DNA from 3 places in the Allobosea sp. 10L417 genome. Region 3 is predicted to be linked to each of the others. Evidence: riboswitches for the same ligand, from Rfam matches in the RefSeq annotation. Region 3 holds a riboswitch; each other region holds the start of a gene.
What was found. A riboswitch is a leader RNA that binds a small molecule or an ion and turns the genes downstream of it on or off. The one in region 3 is predicted to bind thiamine pyrophosphate.
Positions count from the first base shown of each region.

Region 1: another riboswitch for thiamine pyrophosphate. It lies ahead of thiC (phosphomethylpyrimidine synthase ThiC); the one in region 3 lies ahead of AC1DE3_RS12700 (LuxE/PaaK family acyltransferase).
Region 2: another riboswitch for thiamine pyrophosphate. It lies ahead of thiO (glycine oxidase ThiO); the one in region 3 lies ahead of AC1DE3_RS12700 (LuxE/PaaK family acyltransferase).

Region 1 is NZ_JBFTJP010000014.1:119,291-125,880, forward strand. Features, by position in the region: gene AC1DE3_RS25600 (linear amide C-N hydrolase) at 1-273, shown strand, start outside; gene AC1DE3_RS25605 (SphA family protein) at 377-1,324, opposite strand; gene AC1DE3_RS25610 (hydroxyethylthiazole kinase) at 1,471-2,229, opposite strand; gene thiC (phosphomethylpyrimidine synthase ThiC) at 2,235-4,112, opposite strand; TPP riboswitch at 4,191-4,295, opposite strand; gene AC1DE3_RS25620 (hypothetical protein) at 4,367-4,564, opposite strand; gene AC1DE3_RS25625 (OmpA family protein) at 5,007-6,092, opposite strand.
Region 2 is NZ_JBFTJP010000002.1:388,903-395,492, forward strand. Features, by position in the region: gene AC1DE3_RS08045 (DUF6538 domain-containing protein) at 41-1,144, opposite strand; tRNA gene AC1DE3_RS08050 (tRNA-Ser) at 1,250-1,340, opposite strand; TPP riboswitch at 1,538-1,639, shown strand; gene thiO (glycine oxidase ThiO) at 1,717-2,712, shown strand; gene thiS (sulfur carrier protein ThiS) at 2,696-2,893, shown strand; gene AC1DE3_RS08065 (thiazole synthase) at 2,895-3,665, shown strand; gene AC1DE3_RS08070 (thiamine phosphate synthase) at 3,680-4,288, shown strand; gene AC1DE3_RS08075 (Rdx family protein) at 4,400-4,714, opposite strand; gene AC1DE3_RS08080 (IclR family transcriptional regulator) at 4,805-5,623, opposite strand; gene AC1DE3_RS08085 (ABC transporter ATP-binding protein) at 5,798-6,590, shown strand, end outside.
Region 3 is NZ_JBFTJP010000004.1:69,540-76,129, forward strand. Features, by position in the region: gene AC1DE3_RS12690 (2-hydroxyacid dehydrogenase) at 1-308, opposite strand, end outside; gene ggt (gamma-glutamyltransferase) at 328-2,004, opposite strand; TPP riboswitch at 2,144-2,271, shown strand; gene AC1DE3_RS12700 (LuxE/PaaK family acyltransferase) at 2,361-3,437, shown strand; gene AC1DE3_RS12705 (acyl-CoA reductase) at 3,443-4,891, shown strand; gene AC1DE3_RS12710 (ABC transporter ATP-binding protein) at 4,899-5,678, shown strand; gene AC1DE3_RS12715 (ABC transporter permease) at 5,675-6,424, shown strand; gene AC1DE3_RS12720 (ABC transporter substrate-binding protein) at 6,429-6,590, shown strand, end outside.

The DNA of each region.
Region 1 (6,590 bases), on a different contig from region 3:
CCCCAGACCGTTCGTCTCGTCGAGCACATCATGAACAATTTCGACATCCCGGTCGGCTTCATCAACTCGGCGGCGAAGGGCGGGGAGCTCGAATATACCCAGTGGACTTCGGTCGCGGATCTCAGGGCCAAGAAGTACTATATCAAAAGCTATCAGGATCAGGTCCTGCGCATGGTCGACCTGACCAGCTTCGACCTCGACGCCAAGGCACTTCAGGTCGCGCCGTTCAAGCCGAACCCGGTGCCTCCGGCTCTTCAGTTCGCGAAGCCGTAATGCCGAAGCTGCCCGCTCTCCCCTTCGAGAGCGGGCATTTTCTTCTCCGGGCCACCCAAGGACCGAGAGAACCAAGCCCGCATCACGCGGGCTTCTTTTTGCGTCAGGGAGAGGTCGTCAGCGGCAACGAGACCGTGAGCAGGCCGACGGTTCCGCGCGCGCGGTTCTCGACGGCGAACTCGCGCAGAACCTTGATGCGGGTAGAGATCGGCGTCTTTCCAATCGTGAAATTATAGGCCAGCGTGCCGCCGAGCGCGGTCACGCGGCCCTTATAGGCACCGAGCTGCGCGCCCGCTCCGCTGTCACCGGTGACCTGCTGATAGTGATAGCCGATCACTCCGGCGGAAAGCGCGCTGGTCAACGCTTTCGAGGCGGCCCATTCCAAGTGAAACTCGGTGCCCGTCCGGTAGTCCGTGGCCGGATTAGTGCCGTTGAACGTCACCCCGGCGATGCCTGAGAGATCGATGCCGGTTTCCGGATCGAACCAGGTGAGGGCGCCGGACAGATCCGTGGCCCAGCGGTGAAAGGCAAGATTGGCCAGTTCCCCGTTGCGGTACTCGCCCGCAGGCGCGTTCACCATGACGGTTGCATTCCAATGGAACTTGCCGGCATGCCAGCCGAGAATCGTCGAGAATACGGGATCGCCGACCATCGTGGCCTTGTCGCGCAAATTGGAGCCGACAAGGCGGTTCGTTTGCGGCGAATCGTATTCGACACCGGCCGCGACCCGGACGCGGCCGACAGGCAGAGTGGCCCCGAAGGCGAGATTGCCCCCGGCGAGTTCCCAGGGCGTCACCCACGTTCCGCTCAGGAAATCGGCCCGTGCCTGACTCCGCACACCGGCAACGAAGCGACCGCCGGAAGGCAATGACTTCCGGGCGTCGAGCTTGGCGTCGTAGCTGTAGGTGTCGCTCTCGAAATAGACCCCGGGAGGCGGCAGATAGCCAGCCATCGCGCCACGGCCGCCGAGCAGATAGAAGCCCGTGCCGTTCTCGGCCGCCCGGACATCCTCCGGCAGCCCGACGCAGCCGGCGGCCAGACCAAGGGCCATCAGGGCGACAAGCCGAAAGGGCCTGTGCGATTGCCCGCAGGCTTCGTTACGCATCATGTTGTCTGTTGCCCCCCGGCGCGGCCGTCGCCAGCCGGGCGAATCAGCCATGCGACCCTAGGATGCCTGCGGGCGGCGGTGAATCCCGGCTACATCATGTCTTTCATGTGTGACATTCGCGCCATACGTGCTTGCAGCATTCCGGCCTCGAGGCCAGCGACCGCATCGATCAGTTCGACGGCAAAGCTGCCGGGGCCATGGCAACGCTCGGCTGCGATTTCGCCCGCGATGCCGTAGGCCGTCAGCGCCGCAGCCGCTGCAATCACGGGATCGGGCTCGACCGCGAGGCAGGCAGCCACCAGCGCGCTTGAAGCGCAGCCCAGTCCGGTTACCCGGCTCATCAGCGGATGCCCGAAGGCCACGGAGAGCTTGCCGGAAGGACCGTCGATCGCGTCGACAGCCCCTGTCGTCGCGCGCGTGACGCCGGGGGAGCGCTCCAGCAGCCAGGCCAAGGCCGCCATCTCGGCGGCGTTGCCACGCACGACGACGCCCGGCAGCCGCAAAACGTCCTCGGCCAGCCGCAGCCGCAGGGGCGACAGCTCGACGAAGACCGGGTCGAGCACCAGCGGAATGCCGCGTTCGCGCGCCACAGCGACGAGCTTCGGGATCGCGCGCTCGCCCTCAGGGCTGATCGTGCCCAGATTGATCAGGATCGCGCTTGCCCCGGCCGCGACCGCCGCAACCTCCTCGGGATGACCAGCCATCGAGGGCACGGCCCCGAAGGCGAGCAGCATGTTGGCGGTGACGTTCTGCGCTACGGTATTGGTCAGGCAATGGATGCGCGGGCGGCGCTCGGACACCCGCGCGAGGATCGACGCGACCTTGGCCGCGTCGAGGCTGTCGTTCATGCCGCTCATTCGGCCGCAGGTAGATAGATGCTGCCACCCTTGTCGAGGAATTCCTTCGACTTCGCCGCCATGCCTTCAGCAGCCATGGCCTCGAGACTTGCCCTCTCATTGTCGCTCATCGCGAGAACCTCAGCGCGCAGGTCCTGCGTGATCTTCATCGAGCAGAATTTCGGCCCGCACATCGAGCAGAAATGCGCGACCTTGTGGGCATCCTTCGGCAGCGTCTCGTCGTGGAACTCGCGCGCCGTGTCGGGGTCGAGCGCCAGGTTGAACTGGTCCTCCCAGCGGAAGTCGAAGCGGGCGCGGGAGACCGCGTCGTCCCTGATCTTCGCCGCCGGGTGGCCCTTGGCGAGATCGGCGGCATGGGCGGCGATGCGATAGGTGATGACGCCGGTCTTGACGTCGTCACGGTTCGGCAAGCCGAGATGCTCCTTGGGCGTGACGTAGCAGAGCATAGCGCAGCCATACCAGCCGATCATCGCCGCGCCGATGCCAGAGGTGATGTGGTCATAACCCGGCGCGATGTCGGTGGTCAGCGGTCCGAGCGTGTAGAAGGGCGCCTCGCCGCATTCGCGCAGCTGCTTGTCCATATTCTCCTTGATCTTGTGCATCGGCACATGGCCGGGGCCCTCGATCATGACCTGGCAGCCCTTCTTCCAGGCGACCTGAGTCAGCTCGCCCAGCGTCTCCAGCTCGGCGAACTGGGCGCGGTCATTGGCGTCGGCGATCGAGCCCGGACGCAGGCCGTCACCGAGCGAGAACGAGACGTCGTATTTGCGCATGATGTCGCAGATCTCGTCGAAGCGCTCGTAGAGGAAGCTTTCCTTGTGATGCGCCAGGCACCAGCGCGCCATGATCGAGCCGCCGCGCGAGACGATGCCGGTCACACGGCTGGCCGTCAGCGGGACATAGGGAAGGCGAACGCCGGCATGGATGGTGAAGTAGTCGACGCCCTGCTCCGCCTGCTCGATGAGGGTGTCCTTGAACACCTCCCAGTCGAGCTTGATCGGATCGCCGCCGACCTTCTCCAGCGCCTGATAGATCGGCACCGTGCCGATCGGCACCGGCGAATTTCTGAGTATCCAGGAGCGGATGTTGTGGATGTTGCGGCCGGTGGAGAGGTCCATCACCGTGTCGGCACCCCAGCGGATCGCCCAGACCAGCTTCTCGACCTCCTCGGCGGCACCCGAAGTCACGGCCGAATTGCCGATATTGGCGTTGATCTTGACCAGGAAGTTGCGGCCGATCGCCATCGGCTCCAGCTCGGGGTGGTTGATGTTGGCCGGGATGATGGCCCGGCCGCGCGCGATCTCCTCGCGGACGAATTCGGGCGTGACGAATTCCGGAACGACAGCGCCGAAGCTCTCGCCGTCGGCATGGCGCTCCCTGGCGCCTTCCATCATGGCGGCGCGGCCGAGATTCTCGCGATGGGCGACATAGATCATCTCGGGCGTGACGATGCCGGCCTTGGCGAACTCGTATTGCGTCGCCATCTGGCCGGGCTTCGCCTCGAGGATCGGGCGCTCGGCCGGGCAGGCCGGCACGAGCTGCGCTTCGCTGATATGGCCGTTATCGGCGGCGGTGACGGCGCGGCCGGGCACGGTCTGGAAGCCGCGGGCATCGAGCCAAGCGCGGCGCGGCTGCGTCAGGCCGGCATTCAGGTCGATCCTGGCGTCGGTCTCGGTATAGGGGCCGGACGGGTCGTAGATGCGCACCGGCGGCTCGGCATCGGTCGTCAGCACGACCTCGCGGAAGGGCACGCGCATCTCGGGATGCTCGGGCGCGGCGACATAGATTTTGCGCGAGCCGATGATCGGGCCGGTCGTCACGCTTTGCGGCGCGGTCTTGACGCTGTTCTTCTGGGGTTTTGCGTGGGCATTCATGAGGATCTCCTCCTTGCGACAGGTCAGGAGATCCGGGTTTGAAAGCGGTACAGTCGCTGTCTGCGGACAAGGCTCGGCCCTGTGCACGCGTTCCAGTCCCTCCGCCGGTATGACCCGGATCAGGTTCGACGGGTTCGGCTTCGGAAGCCATCTCAGCCCTTGCGGGCACCCCTCGGAACAGAGGCGAGGTTAGGCGCAGAGAAGTCGCTTGGCAACGGCCTCAGCGACAAACGATCGAAGCTGGGGAAAGGAGATCAGGCGGTGCGGTCGACGAGGCCGCCCTGACCGGCCGGGAGCGTCGCCTGCGTCTGCTCGACGCTCTGCTGGAGCATGGTGACGAGGCTTTGGTCAGCCTGCGCGTTCTGCTTGAGCATCTCGACCGACAGCGCCTGCTGCGTCGAGGCGGCCTGCATCGTGACGATGCTGCGGGAAACGGAGGCTGCGTCGCTCATGCCGGCGACGCTAATGCGCCCGCCTTGCCAAATCCTGAACGACCTTCAGGGCCTGATGATCGACGGCACCGAGCGCGCATCGGCGGGTCGCGACTCGGCTGCGGCGGACCAGCCTGCGCCCTGTCATAGCGCTGCTCACGCCTGTCGGCGCGAGGCCGCATACCGCGTTCCCCTGCCGGCGGCCGCACGGCCTCATCCGCACGCGGCGCCACCGGCACGCCTGGAGCAGGCTGTTTCTCGGCAGGCGGAGCATTCTGAGCCCATGTCGGAAACGGCGCGAACGAACCGGCAAGCACCAGACCTGCCATCGCCAGAGCGGACATCTTCATGGCTGCATCTCCCATCAGCGCCTCCTCCGGAAGAGAAACCGCTGTGGGGGTGCGGGGTTCCCCACACCCCCACAGCGAACGGGGCTGCTCAACGGGCAGCCCCGTTCGAGAGGTCAGCGGTTCTGGCCGGTCAGCAGCGGCGTGATGCGCCGCAGCGTCACACGCCGGTTTTCGCGGGATGCCCCTTGCGTCTGCACCTTCAGATACTGCTCGCCATAGCCCTGGGTGGTCAGGTTTTCCGGCGGGATCTGGAAGTCGCGCGTCAGGATCTCCCCGACCGACTGGGCCCTGCGATCCGAGAGCGAGAGATTGTCGACATCGGCACCAACCGCGTCGGTGTGGCCCTCGACGAGGAAGACCTCGTTCGGCGAGCCTTGCAGCACGCGCCGGATCGAATCCGCGATCACTGCGAGGCGCTGCGCCTGGTCGGGCGTGACCTGCCAGGAGCCGGTCTCGAAGTTGATCGTGTCGATATCGACGCTGCGCATGCGGGCGCGCAGATCCGGCGAATAGCGGACCTCGTCCAGCGTGTAACGGCGCGGGATCGCGGCGATCGGCGGCGCCATGATCGTCTCGTAGATCAACGCCTCGTCGGCCTGGTCGGCATCGACGATATAGCGCTCGCGCGGGATCGGCAGCGGCGGCGGCGGCAGCACGACGATATCGTCGGCGAAGCGCCCCGGGCGATCGCGCAGGGTATTGTCGATGATCACCACCTCGCGGTCGTCGCGATCGATGCGGGTGCGGCGGATCAGCCGGCCCTCCTCGTCGGTGACGGTGACGATGCGCGTGCCGTCGGGCCGCTCGAACACGGTCCGCATCTCGCCGTCGCGGCGCTCGGAACGGCCTTGCCAGCCGAGATCGCGGAAGCGCTGGTCCTCATCGCGGCGGATGATGGCCCGGCCGTCATCGTCGCGGATGATGGTGCGGCCGGGCTCGCGGATGACGGTAACGTCACCCTCGCGCCGTTCCTCGCGCCGCGCCCGGATGTCGTCGAAGCGCTGCGCTCCCTGAACGGCCATGATGCCGCCGATCGCGCCGACACCGAGGCCGATCGCACCGGCCACACCCGGCGAGATGCCGCCGCGACGGCCTTCGCGCTGCGGCGGCTGGCTGGGGAAGACCCCGCCAGACGGCGGCTGCGCGGGAGCCGTGCCGGGCTGCGTCGGTGCGACACCGGGCTGCGCCGGAGCCGGCACCCCAGGAGCGGCTGCCGGAGGCACGCCCGGAGCGGGGCGTGCGGGCTGAGCGGGCGCCAGCCCCGCGGGCGGCGTGCCCGGGGGCGGCGTCGGAGACGCGGCGCCGGGTTGGGTCGGAGCCGGAGCGATCGGAGCCGTGGCCGGAGGTATTGCCGGGCGCAGCGGCTGTGCCGGAACTGCGCCGGCCGGCGGAGACGGAGCTGTAACGCCCGGCTGCGCCGGAGCGCCGGGAGCGGCGCCGGGCTGCGGCGCTGCGCCCAGCGGGCGCTGGGACGGAGCCGCAGACGGCGGAACAGCCGGCCCACCGCGCGGAACCGCGGAGGGCGGCGCGCCGGCGCCGGGCTGAGCGGGTGTGCCGGGAGCAGCGGAAGGTGGAGCTCCGGGCGGACGCGGCTGCCCTCCGGGAGCCGAGGGAACCGCACCTGGCTGCGGAGCAGGCGCTGGAGGACGAGCCTGAGGCGGCGCAGCAGAGGGGGGCACAGCAGGGCCGCCGCGCGG
Region 2 (6,590 bases), on a different contig from region 3:
CCTTCACCAACTCAACGGCGAAGATTCTGACACATGAATGTCAGTTCATCAAGATCGAAAGCCTATAATAGGTATAATATCCTATATAATTTTCCGATGTGCGCATGCCGCTATAGAGCGCGATGAGCATCGCCCAACGCTTTTCAGTTAGCTTCGGCGACGGATCGAACAGGGGCGCGGCGAGTATCTTCTGGAGGTCGGCTTCGCGAAAATAGTCGCGGTCCTCGTCAGGATCGCGATTGCTCTGATCGACGCGGACGCCCTTCGCGGGGGTGTCGGGAATGACGCTGTTGTTGACGCACCACGTCAGCATGGCGCTGAGCCGGGATAGCCACTTGTCATTGATGGTTGTGGCGTTGAGCGTCGGGAAGGGCTCCTTGCGAGCCTTGTTCGACCGGATCGCTTCGGGGAGCGTCTTGTCGGGGAAGCGCTTCGTATAGTTCGCAGAGGTTTCGAGCAGGGCGTTCTTGTAGGCCAGCACGTCCTGCCGGGTGATCCGATAGGCCGGCTTCGCCTCGGCGACAGTCGAGGGGAGTTCCGTCGCCGGGATCAGCATTGGATGCTTGGCAGGACCATCCGGCTCGCCACGGTCGCGCCGGTTCTGGTTTTCGATCGTCTCGGCTTTCACGCCGGCGAGCATCCGCGCGAGCGTTCGCCATTCCTCGGTGCCCTTGACCGGAACGGGGCTGCCATCATTCGCGAACTCGTCAACGGCCCATTGGATTAGGGCGGCAAGCTCGTCATCTTCAGCGCCACCGCTCGCCGCCCTCTTAAGCGCGTAAAAGTAGGTCGGGCGGAACATCGCCGCGTGTGCCGGATCATAGCCGGTCGGCAGGCTCCGGGCCGCATCGTCCTGTTCAAGCTCCCGGCCATAGTGGGCGAGGGCCATCTGCCGAACGCTCATGGGGCGGCGGCGGGACGGTGCGGCAGGGTTGAGGGCTGTCACGCGGTCGCGGGCCTGATCAAGTTCCATCTGCATGCGATGGATCGCAGAAGAGAGCAGGCGAATCGCGACGGTGCGGTCGGCCCCCAAGGGCTCAGTCAGTTCCCGCTTACCTACGATCGGGCGAAGCGGAGCGGGCACCGTTAGCCGAGCATAGTATCGGCCATTCCGGGGGAGCAGGTTCCTGATTTTGCCGGCCATCGTGCCCTCTGCCAGAGCGATTTTGTAGCAAGATTTGTAGCAGAGGTATGTGAAAAGCCGTTGGGGAACAACGCTTTTTCAGGACACTCAAGGGCTTAGGGGAAATGGCGGAGACGGAGGGATTCGAACCCTCGATACCCTTGTGGGGTATGCTCATTTAGCAAACGAGTGCCTTCAGCCTCTCGGCCACGTCTCCGGCGAGAGGCTCTATGCCCGATTGCAGAGGCCTTTGACAAGTCTCGCCGACAACTTCCTTCGCGCGACCTGTGTATTCGCGCGGGCGCACCTCCCGATCACTCCCGTGCGAAGGGCGTGGTCGGGAGGTGCGAGGCCGCCGCAACGGAGCCTTGCGCCGGCTCCGCTTGCTCCCCGGCGGCGCTGCCATTAAATTGACGCTGTCCGTTGGGGTGCCGAAAGGCTGAGAGGCGTGGCTCGCGCCAACCCATCGCACCTGATCCGGGTAATGCCGGCGAAGGGAACGGTCTTCGGCTCGCAGACACCTCGCTCGCGCCTCAGGCCGCTGCCTTCCCGGAAGCAGGGAAAGCATGACGCCAGAACGTCCTCACTCAGTCCTGACAGCCGCTGTGGTCGGCGCTGGCGTCGTCGGTCTGGCCTGTGCCACCGAGTTGCTGGCGCGGGGTGTGCAGGTCGTCCTGCATGAACGCGGCCCGCGTATCGGCGCCGAAGCCTGTTCCTGGTATGCCGGCGGCATGCTCGCGCCCTGGTGCGAGGGCGAGAGCGCCGAAGAACCGGTGATTCGGCTCGGGCAGCAGGCGGCCGATTGGTGGGAGCGCCATGCCGGCGGCGTCGCTCGCAACGGCACGCTCGTGGTTGCGCCGAGCCGGGACCGTTCGGAGCTGCGCCGCTTCGGTCAGCGCACCGACCATTTCGAGGAGATCGACAGCGAGGCCATCGCCGGGCTGGAGCCCGATCTCGCCGGCCGCTTCTCGCGCGGCCTGTTCTTCTCCGCCGAGGCGCATCTCGATCCGCGCCAAGCCATAGCAGCCCTGGCCGAACGCCTCGTCGCAAATGGGGCCGCCCTTCATTTCGGCAGTACGGTCGAGCCGGCCGATCTCGATGCCGATATCGTCCTCGACTGCCGCGGGCTGGCGGCGCGCGATGTCCTGCCCGATTTGCGCGGAGTCAAGGGCGAGATGCTGCTCCTCCGGAGCGACGAGATCCAGCTGTCGCGGCCCGTCCGGCTGCTGCATCCGCGCATCCCGCTCTATATCGTGCCCCGCGCAGACGGCCTCTTCATGGTTGGCGCGACGATGATCGAGAGCAGCGAGCGCAGCCGCATCTCCGCCCGCGCCATGCTGGAGCTGCTCGGCGCGGCCTATGCGCTGCATCCCGCCTTCGGCGAAGCGGAGGTCGTCGAGATCGGCACCGATGCCCGCCCGGCCTTTCCCGACAACCTGCCGCGGCTGACGCGCCGCGGCCGCGTGATCCATGTCAACGGGCTCTATCGCCACGGTTTCCTGCTCAGCCCCGCCATGGCGCGGATGGCGGCGGAGGCCGTGCTGAACCCGCAAGCAACACCGGAGATGCTGCATGACCTTGCTGCTTAACGGCGCGCCGCAGGAGATCGCGGCGAAGACGCTGGCCGAGGCGCTGGCCGAGCTCGGCTTTGCCGACCGCATCGTTGCGACGGCGGTGAATGGAGACTTCGTGGCGGCGCGCAAGCGGGCTGACGTCGCCTTGAGCGAGGGCGACCGCATCGAGATCGTCGCACCGATGCAGGGAGGCTGAGATGGCATCCTTCTATGGCTTCGCGCCGCAGAACCCGCTTTTCCTCGGCACGGCGCAATATCCGTCGCCCGCCATCCTGGCCGAGGCGGTGAAGCGCTCGGGCGCCGAGGTCGTCACCGTCTCGCTGCGCCGGGAATCGGCCGGCGGTGCCGGTCAGGCCTTCTGGGCGCTGATCCGCGAGCTCGGCGTCAGGGTGCTGCCGAATACGGCGGGCTGCCACACCGTCAAGGAAGCCGTCACCACCGCGCAGATGGCGCGCGAGGTCTTCGGGACCGACTGGATCAAGCTCGAGGTGATCGGCGAGGACGACACGCTGCAGCCGGACGTGATCGCGCTGGTCCAGGCGGCCCGCATCCTTGCCGATGACGGTTTCAAGGTCTTTCCCTACACCACGGAGGACCTCGTCGTCGGCGGGCGCCTCCTCGATGCCGGCTGCGAGGTGCTGATGCCCTGGGGCGCGCCGATCGGATCGGGCAGGGGACTCAACAACCCCTACGGCCTGCGCAGCATGCGCCAGCACTTCCCCGACATTCCGCTCGTCGTCGATGCCGGCATCGGCCTGCCCTCCCACGCCGCGCAGGCGATGGAGATGGGCTATGACGGCATCCTGCTCAACACCGCCGTCGCGAAGGCGGGCGATCCGGCCGCGATGGCAGAGGCTTTCGCGCTTGCCATCCGTGCCGGCCGCCAGTCCTTCGCCGCGCAGCCGATCGAAGCGCGCGACATGGCCGCTCCTTCCACCCCCGTCATGGGCAAAGCCTTCCTGGCCTGAAAGTCTGCTCTCGCATGAAGCTCGATCCGTTCTACCCCATCTTCGAAAGCGCCGACTGGCTGGAGCGGATGCTGCCGCTCGGCGTCAAGCTGGTGCAACTGCGCGTCAAGGATCGTTCCGAGATCGAAGTCGCACGCGAGATCGCGCGGGCGAAGACGCTCTGCGCCGCGGCCGGCTGCGTGCTTGTCGTCAACGATTACTGGAAGCTCGCCATCGCCGAGGGCTGCGACTTCATCCATCTCGGCCAGGAGGATCTCGACGAGGCCGATCTCGATGCGATCCGTAAGGCGGGGCTCAGGCTCGGCATCAGCAGCCATGACGAGCCCGAGCTGGAACGCGCGCTGGCGGCAAAGCCCGATTATGTCGCGCTCGGTCCGGTTTATCCGACGATTCTGAAGCAGATGCGCTTCGGCCCGCAGGGGCTGGAGCGGCTGGGCGAATGGAAGCGCCGTATCGGCGATCTGCCGCTGGTCGGCATCGGCGGCATCTCGCTGGAGCGCGCGCCTGGGGTCTTCGAGGCCGGCGCCGACATCGTCGCAGCTGTGACCGACATCACGCTGAATGCCGATCCCGAGGGGCGCCTGAAGGCCTGGGTCGCGGCGACGCGCGGGCGCCTCGCCTGACAGGCGTCATTCTCGGGCGGAGCGAACCGCAGACCCGAGAATCGCATGACAAGAAGGCGCTGGTGTCCGAGATGGTTGGGTCAGGCCCGACCATGACGGCGAGGCAGCGCTTCAGCTCTCCGCCTCCGCCGACATCGTGTGGCCGTCGACATGGCCGAGGCTGCGCTCGGGGTCGAGCCGGTCGCGCACGCGCTGCTTCAGCACCTTGGAATCCGGGAAGCCGCCATCGGCCTTGCGGTCCCAGATCAATTCGCCGTCGTAATGAATCTGGAAGATCCCGCCGGTGCGCGGGATCAACGCAACCTCGCCGAGGTCCTGCCCGAAGGTCGAGAGCAGCTCCTGGCCGAGCCAGGCCGAGCGCAGCATCCAGTTGCACATCGAACAATAGGTGATGGCGATGCGGGGGGCGGGCTTGGTCTGGGTCATGACAGGCTACCATCCGAGAGGAGTTCGCCCCGACATCCCGCTTCCATCGCCGCGATGCAAGCCTGAAAGCCGCATGGCGGCCCGGCGCCGTCAGCCCGCCAGCGTGCTCAGGCTGCGTGAGGGATAGCGCAGTGCGACGTCGAAGGGATTGAGCTTGGCGCCCAGCGCCTCCGCCTCGCTGCGTAGCATGGCGATGACGTTCGGCAGCCGGTCCTCGCGCAGCCGCTCGGCGAGGGTGCCGACGCTGAGCGCCGCGACGACGCGCCCCCGCGCATCGAAGACCGGCACGGCAACGCCGGCCATGCCAGGGATGAGGCCGGTGTTGAGATTGACCGAGCCTTGCGCACGGGCCGTCGCGATGGCGTTCCGCAACGCGGCCTCATCGAAGAAGCCGCGATCGAGCAGGCGGGGCATGTTGAAGCGGATCACTGCCTCGCGCTCGTCCTCCGGCAGATGGGCCAGCATGGCGAGGCTGCCCTGGCCGATGCCGAGCGGCACCTTGCCTCCGATGTCCCCGGTGAAGGAGCGGATCGGGAAGGGGCCCTCGATCCGGTCGAGGCAAACCGCGTCATAGCCGTTGCGGACGAGCAGGAAGATCGTGTCGCTCAGCGTCGCCGAGAGCCGCAGCAGCGCGGGCCGGGCGAGCTCGCGCAGGCCACCGGCCTGTCCGGCGCGGGCGGCGATCACGAAGAAATCGAGCGCGAGCCGGTAGCGCTTGCCGCCCGCCGCCTGTTCGACGAAGCCCTCCGCCATCAGGTCGCGCAGCGCGCGATGCGCCGTCGGCTGGCCGCAGCCGGCAGCCTCCGCGATGTCCTTCAGCCGCATGCCGTCGCCAGCGCCCTTCGACAGGATGCGCAACAGCCCCAGCGCGCGGCGAAGCGAGGAAACGGGTTCGTCGACAGCTTGCATTTGAGAAAATCAGATGAGACATGGAGCAATAAAAATTCTACATAGAGAAATTTTGTCAACATAAATTCTCTAATGCGGAATTGAAGATTGACGAATTTGTGTCGTCTCCCTTTGCTTGGAGCCATCGCAGTCCGGCTTTTCCGGCGAACGGAAAGCCTGCCGATCGAGGTGTTCATGGGCTTCCTGACGCTGCAATCGCTGAGCAAGGTCTTCGGCGACTTCACCGCCGTCAGGGATGTCGATCTCAGCGTCGCCAAGGGCGAGTTCGTCTCGCTGCTTGGCCCTTCCGGCTGTGGCAAGACGACGACGCTGCAGATGATCGCGGGGCTGGTCGAGCCGACCAAGGGCGCGATCACCCTCGACGGACGCGACATCACCCGCGAGAAGCCGAGCCGCCGCGGTCTCGGAATCGTCTTCCAGAGCTATGCGCTCTTTCCGCATATGACGGTGGCTGAGAACGTCGCCTTCGGCTTGGAGATGCGCAAGGTCGCCAAGGCCGAGCGCGACCGGCGCGTCAAGGAGATCCTCGGCCTCGTCCATCTCGCGCCTTTTGCCGAGCGCTATCCGCGTCAGCTCTCGGGCGGCCAGCGCCAGCGCGTCGCCATCGCCCGCGCGCTCGTCATCGAGCCGCCGGTGCTGCTGCTCGACGAGCCGCTCTCCAATCTCGATGCCAAGTTGCGCGAGGAGATGCAGTTCGAATTGCGCCGCATCCAGCGCAGCGTCGGCACGACCACGATCATGGTCACGCACGACCAGGCCGAGGCGCTCTCGATCAGCGACCGCGTCGTGGTGATGGAGCAGGGGCGCATGACGCAGATCGACGCGCCCTATCGCCTCTACGAGCGCCCGGCGACGGCCTTCATCTCCTCCTTCGTCGGCAAGATGAACCGCATCGATGCGGTCTGGCGCGCGGGCAGGGCCGAGGCCGGCGGCGTCGCGCTGCCCAGCGAGGCGGCGAGCCTGCCCG
Region 3 (6,590 bases):
GCCACGGCGTTGGAGCCGGTCGTGCGCGCGACCTGGATGCCCAACTCCTTTGCGGCAGCGATGTCGATGTTGTCGTAGCCGACGCCCCATTTGTGCAGCAGCTTCAGCTTTTTCGCCGCCCGCAGCACATCGGCGGAGACGCCGACCTGCCCGGAAATCGCATAGTCGGCCTCGGCGATGATCTCCTTCATGTGCTCGTCGCCGCGCGCGGTCCCATGCGTCAGCACGAAGCCATCAGGCAGCAGCGCACGCAGCCGGTCGGCCCGCTCGGGGCTGGTCATATCGAGGAGAACGATCGTCTCGGGCATGGAAAGGTCCGGAAATAGGTCAGATGGTGAAGCGTGCGCCGGCACGGGCAAGCCCGCCGGAGATGGCGACCGGCGTGCCATCGGCGCGCCAGCAGGCGGCGCCCGTCAGCGTGCCATCCGGGTTGAAGGCGATGGCATTCATCCCGCCGGCGACGCGCGGCGAACGCAGGATCCTGTGGCCGCGGGCCGCGAGCTCCTGCGCGACCGCTTCGGGGATGGCTTCCTCGAGCTCGAGCACGCCGCCTTCTGTCCAGACGCGCGGCGCCTCGACCGCTTCCTGCAGCGTCATGCGGTGGTCGATCAGGTTCACGATCGCCTGCAGCGCCGACGGGAAGATGCGCAATGCACCCGGCAATCCCAGCGCGAAGGCAAGCTTGCCCTCCTTCAGCGCCATCATCGGCGCCATCGAGGTGAAGACCCGCTTGCCCGGCGCGATCGAGAGCGCGCGGCCGGGATGCGGATCGAAGTTGAACATGTAGTTGTTGGCGATCATCCCGGTGCCCGGAATCTGCACGCAGGCGCCGAACAGCCCGTTGATCGTCTGCGTCGCGCTGACGACATTGCCTTGCGCATCCGCGACGGTGACATGGGTGGTGTCGGCGGATTCACCGCCCGAAAGCCCGGCCGTCCAGCTCTTCGCCCGGCCGATCTCGATCAGGGCGCGCCGCTCGGCCGCATAGCCCTTGTCGATCAGCCTGTTGACCGGCACCTTGACGAAGGCGGGATCAGCCGTCGCCACCGCCCGGTCGGCGAAGGCGATCTTCAGCGCCTCGGCCAACAGATGCACCGCATCCGCCGAGCCGAAGCCGAGCGCACCGATATCGTAACCTTCGAGGATGTTGAGCATCTGCGCGATATGCACGCCCGAGGACGAGGGCGGCGGCGGGCCGATGATCTCATAGCCGCGATAGGAGCCGCGGATCGGCTCGCGCAACTCGATGCGGTAATTCGCGAGATCGGCCTGATCGATCAGCCCGCCATGGGCCGCCATGTAGTCGGTCAGCGCCCGCCCGAGCCGCCCACCATAGAGCGCATCCGGCCCCTCCACCGCAATCAGCTTCAGGCTGGCGGCATAGTCCGGCTGAACCAGCCGCATGCCGGGCTGGAGTGGCTGGCCGCCCGGCAGCAGGAGCGCGGTGAGGCCCGGATCGCGGGCGAGATCGGCGGCGTTGTCGGTGATGCAATTCGAAAGATAGGGCGTGACCACGAAGCCGCGCTCCGCCAGACCGATCGCCGGCTGCAGCACCTCGGCCAGCGGCAGCGTGCCGAAGCGCGCCAGCGCCTCGCACCAGCCCTTGAGCGCGCCCGGCACTGCAACGGCCTTGGCGCCGACCACGTTCTCGCGGTCGCGTGTCTCGCGCTGCCTGCCGATCTCGTCGGACAGGCAGTCATACATGTCCGGAGTCGCGTGGCCCGGCGCGGTCGAGAGATTGTCGATCACGACATGGCGGCCGTCCGCGAGGCGGATATGACTCAGGCCACCGCCGAGAATGCCGACCATCATCGGCTCGGCCACCGTCAGCGCGAACAGCGACGCCACCGCCGCATCGATCGCATTGCCGCCGGCGAGCAGCATCTGCGCGCCCGCCGCCGAGGCGAGCGGATGATTGGTGACGACCATCCCGCGCGAGCCGGTGGCCGGCTTCTTCTCGCAGGTGAAGGAGGCGATGCGGGGCGGCGGCGCGGAAAGGTTCATGGCCGGCACAGAAACGGTTTTGAAGGCCGGCGTCGAGCCTCTTCTTCGGCATGCGCGCCATGTCAGGATTTCGAGTCGGCTCCAACCTGGCCTTGCGCCGGCAACGCTTGACAAGCCATGGCCCGAAGCCCCACCTAAACCCTGTTCCCAGGGGGGCCTCGCTAGGAGGCTGAGATTCCGCCGGCTGGCTCTTGAGACCGGCAACGCGGTGACCCTCCGAACCTGATCCGGATCATACCGGCGTAGGGATGCGGGACATGCGGCCATCCAAGGCCCTGATTCCAGCTTGCGCCCGTGATCCTTTTGCGATCGACGCTCCCGGCTTGGCCGCGAGCGTCCGAACGGAGTGGGCCGCAGTGACGCAAGCCGAGATCATCGAGGCGCTGCTGGCGTTCATCGCGCTTCCCGACGCGTCGGAAGCCGAGTTCGAGGCGATGGCGCTGAAGGTCTTCGCCTATCAGTTCCGCAACAACGAGCCCTACAAGCGCTTCTGCTTGCAGCGCGGCCGCACGCCGCTTTCGGTGAAGCGCTGGCGCGACATCCCGGCCGTGCCGATCACCGCCTTCAAGGACCTGACGCTGAGCTGCAGCCCGCCGGAGGCGTCAAGCCATGTCTTCATGACGAGCGGCACAACACAGGGCGTGCGCGGCCGCAGCTACCACCCGACGCTCGCCGTCTGGAAGCGCTCGATGCTGGTGAATTTCCGCGCGCGTTTCATGCTTGGCCGCGAGCGCATCCGCATGGGCATCCTCTTCCCAGATGAGACGGCGCTGCCGAATTCCTCGCTCGGGCATTATCTCGGGCTCGCCCGGCGCGAATGCGGAACGCCCGATTCCCAGGTCTTCATTGGCGCCGCCGGTCTCGATCTGGATCGTTTACTGCCGGCGCTCGCGCAGGCCGAGGCCAGCGGCGAGCCCTATGCCCTGCTCGGCGCGAGCTATTCCTTCGTGCCACTGATGGATGAGCTCGCGGCACGCGGCCTGCGGTTTGCTCTGCCGGAAGGCAGCCTCATCCTCGACACCGGCGGCTTCAAGGGCCAGTCGCGCGAACTTACGCCGGACGAATTCTATGACGGGCTCGCCGCCGCCTTCGGCGTGCCGCGCTCATCCTGCATCAACATGTACGGCATGACCGAGCTGAGCTCGCAGCTCTACGACGACGGCAATGCGGTCTGCCCGTCGGTGAAATCCGGCCCGCACTGGATCCGCAGCCGCGTCGTCGATCCGCTGAGCGGAGCGGATTTGCCGGAGGGCGAGCGCGGCGTGATCGTCCATCACGACCTCGCCCATTTCAACTGCGTCGCGGCGATCCTGACCGAGGATGCCGGCGAGATCGTGCCGGGAGGCTTCAAGCTGCTCGGCCGTGTCGATGGCGAGGCCTCGAAGGGCTGCTCGGTCGCTGTGGCGGAGTTCCTCGCCGCGGCGCGGGGCTGACGGACGTGATCGAGCATGCGGGCCATCTGCCGGGCCTGAGCCGTGAGGCACTGCGCTGGCGCGAGGTCGGCCACAGCGCCTGGGGCGAGAGCGTCTCGGTCGCGCTGCCGGAACTCGACGAGGCTCAGGCTGCGACGCTCTGCGAGCATGTGCGCAACAATGCCCGCGCCCGGCTGAAGCGGATGGACACGGCGCGCATCGTCGCGGCGATCGACGCCGCCGTCGCGCGCCTGCTCGACCGACAGCACCCGCTACGGCGCAAGGCCGAGCACCTTCTACCGATCGTCACCGGCTATGACCGCGAGACGGTCCGGCTCGGCCTGACCGGCTATCTCAAGACCTTCCGGCGCCCGCAGCTCCTGCGCTTCCTGGCCGAGGATTTCGCCAATCCCGCCATGCTCGACGGCTTCCAGCCGACGGCCAAGGGCGGTTACCTGCGCGCCCATGGCCCAGAGCTCCTGCTGCATGTCTGGGCCGGCAACGTCCCGGCGCTCTCGCTCTGGAGCCTGATCTGCGGATTGCTGGTCAAGGCCGGCAGCGTCGGCAAGCTCGCTTCGGCCGAGCCGCTGACGGCCGGTTGGTTCGCGGGCCTCCTCGCCGAAATCGACCCGGAACTCGGCGAATGCCTCGCCATCGTCTGGTGGAAGGGCGGCAAAGCGGCTGCCGAACCGGCGTTCCTGCGCGCGGCCGACACCGTCATGGCCTATGGCGGCAACGACACGCTCGCGGCACTGCGTGCGAAACTGCCGATCACGACCCGCTTCCTGCCGCATGGCCACAAGATCGGCTTCGGCGTGATCGCGCGCGAAGCGCTCGACAGCCGCAAGGCTCCGGCCCTGGCCCGGCTCGCCGCCCATGACGTCGCACGCTACGAGCAGCAGGGCTGCTATTCGCCGCAAATGCTCTTCGTCGAGCGCGGTGGACGCGTCAGCCCCGCCGAATTCGCGCGCTACGTCGCGCACGAACTCGCCGCCCTCGCCTCCCGCCACCCCCGCCGCGCGCTTTCGCAAGGCGAAGCCTCTTCCATCGCCGCATGGCGCGGCGCACAGGAGATGCGCGCGCTGGAAGGCACTGCGGAACTCCTCGGCGAGCCCAGCGATGGCTGGAGCGTGGTTCATGTCGATGCGCCGGAAGCCCTGAACCCGACCGGCCTGAACCGCACGCTCGAGCTGGTCTCGGTCGAAAGCCTCGATGACGTCCCCGCCCTCGTCGCGCCCTATCGCAGCTTCCTGCAAACGGCGGGCGCCGCCGCAGCCCCCGAGAGGCTGTTCCGGCTCGCGGAGCAATTGGGCGAAGTCGGCATCAGCCGCATCGCCCCGCTGGGCCGGATGACCGCACCGGAAGCCGGCTGGCATCATGACGGGCGCTTCAGCCTGCTCGACCTCGCCACCTTCACCGAGATCGAGCAATCGACGGAAGCGGCGGCAGAGGGGTTCGCGCCCTATGTCGACTGACCCTGCCATGTCCGATTTCGTCACAATCAAACAGGTCCGCTATCGTTATGGCGCGGCAGGTTCCGCGGTCGTCGACGGCGTCGACTGGGCGATCCCGCGCGGCGAGATCCATTGCCTGCTGGGTCGCAGCGGCTGCGGCAAGACCACGCTGCTGAAGCTCGCGGCCGGCCTGCTCATGCCGAGCGAAGGCGCCATCCGCATCGGCGGCGAGGCGCTGCATGGCCCGAGCGCCCGCGCCGGTTTCGTCTTCCAGGCCCCGACGCTGCTCGACTGGCTGAGCGCCCTCGACAACGTGCTGCTGCCGATTTCGCTGAAGCGCCGGCCGACGGGAGCCGACCGTGACGCGGCACTCGATTTGCTTGCCCGCATCGGTCTGGTGGATTTCGCCGCGCGCCGGCCCTCCGAACTCTCGGGCGGCCAGCAGAGCCGCGTCGCTGTCGCCCGTGCGCTGGTCGACAATCCCGATCTGCTGCTGCTCGACGAACCCTTCGCCGCGCTCGACGCACTGACGCGCGAGGAATTGCAGGATGACCTGCTGCGGCTCTGCGCACTCAACGGCACCACCGCGCTCTTCGTCACCCATGACATCGGCGAGGCCGTCTATCTCGGCGACAAGGTCGCGGTGATGGCCGCTGGCAGCCTGACCCATGCGCGCCGCATCGAGTTGCCCCGCCCGCGCCACCGCGACATGCGCTACGCTCCCGGATTCGCCGCCTCCTGCCATGAGCTGCGCGACGCCATGGATGGCGAGGCGACGGCCGCAACGAGCCGGAGGCCGGCTGCATGACCGCGCGCCTGCCCTCCCTCCTGCTGCTGCTCGCCCTGCTCGGGGGCTGGGAGATCTGGTGCCGGCTCGGCGGCTTGTCGGCGCTCGTCCTCCCGCCCCCCTCCGCCGTGCTCGCGACGCTCTGGAGCGAGATCGCCACCGGCCGGCTCTGGCCTCATCTTGCCGTCACGGCCGCGGAGATGGCGCTCGGCCTTGGCATCGGCGCCGTCATCGGGCTCGGTGTCGGCATCATTCTGGCGGAAGTGCCGGCGCTCAGCCGCCTGCTGCGCCCCTATGTGCTGGCGAGCCAGCTCGTGCCCAAGCTCGCGCTCGGGCCCCTCTTCATCATCTGGTTCGGCTTCGGCATGACGCCGACGATCGTCATCACCGCGCTGATCTGCTTCTTCCCGCTAATGGAGAACACGCTGACCGGCGTGAGCGAGGTCGATCCGGCCAAGCGCGAACTCTTCCGCATGCTCCGCGCGAGCCGCCTCCAGACCCTGCTGCGCCTCAAGCTGCCCGCTGCCCTTCCCGTCATCATGGCGGGCCTGCGCGTCGCTGTCGTGCTCGCGCTTGTCGGCGCCGTGGTCGGCGAGTTCATCGGCGGGCGCACCGGCTTGGGCGCCTCGATCATCGCCGCGCAGAGCGTGATGGATTCGAGCCTGATCTTCGCGCTCTTCATCGTCATCACCGCGCTGGGCATGCTGCTCTACGAGGCCGTCCGCCTCATCGAGCGCCGCGTCCTGCACCGTTTCTCGAAAGGCTAGATCCATGCCAATCCGCCGCGCCTTCCTTGCTCTTGCCCTGTCGTGCCTCATCGCCGCCCCCGCCATGGCGCAGCAGCTGGACAAGGTCACCGTCGCCGGCTGGAGCCAGCCGATCAGCGAGATCACCAACCTGCTGGCCGAGCCGGACAAGGGCTTCTTCAAGGCC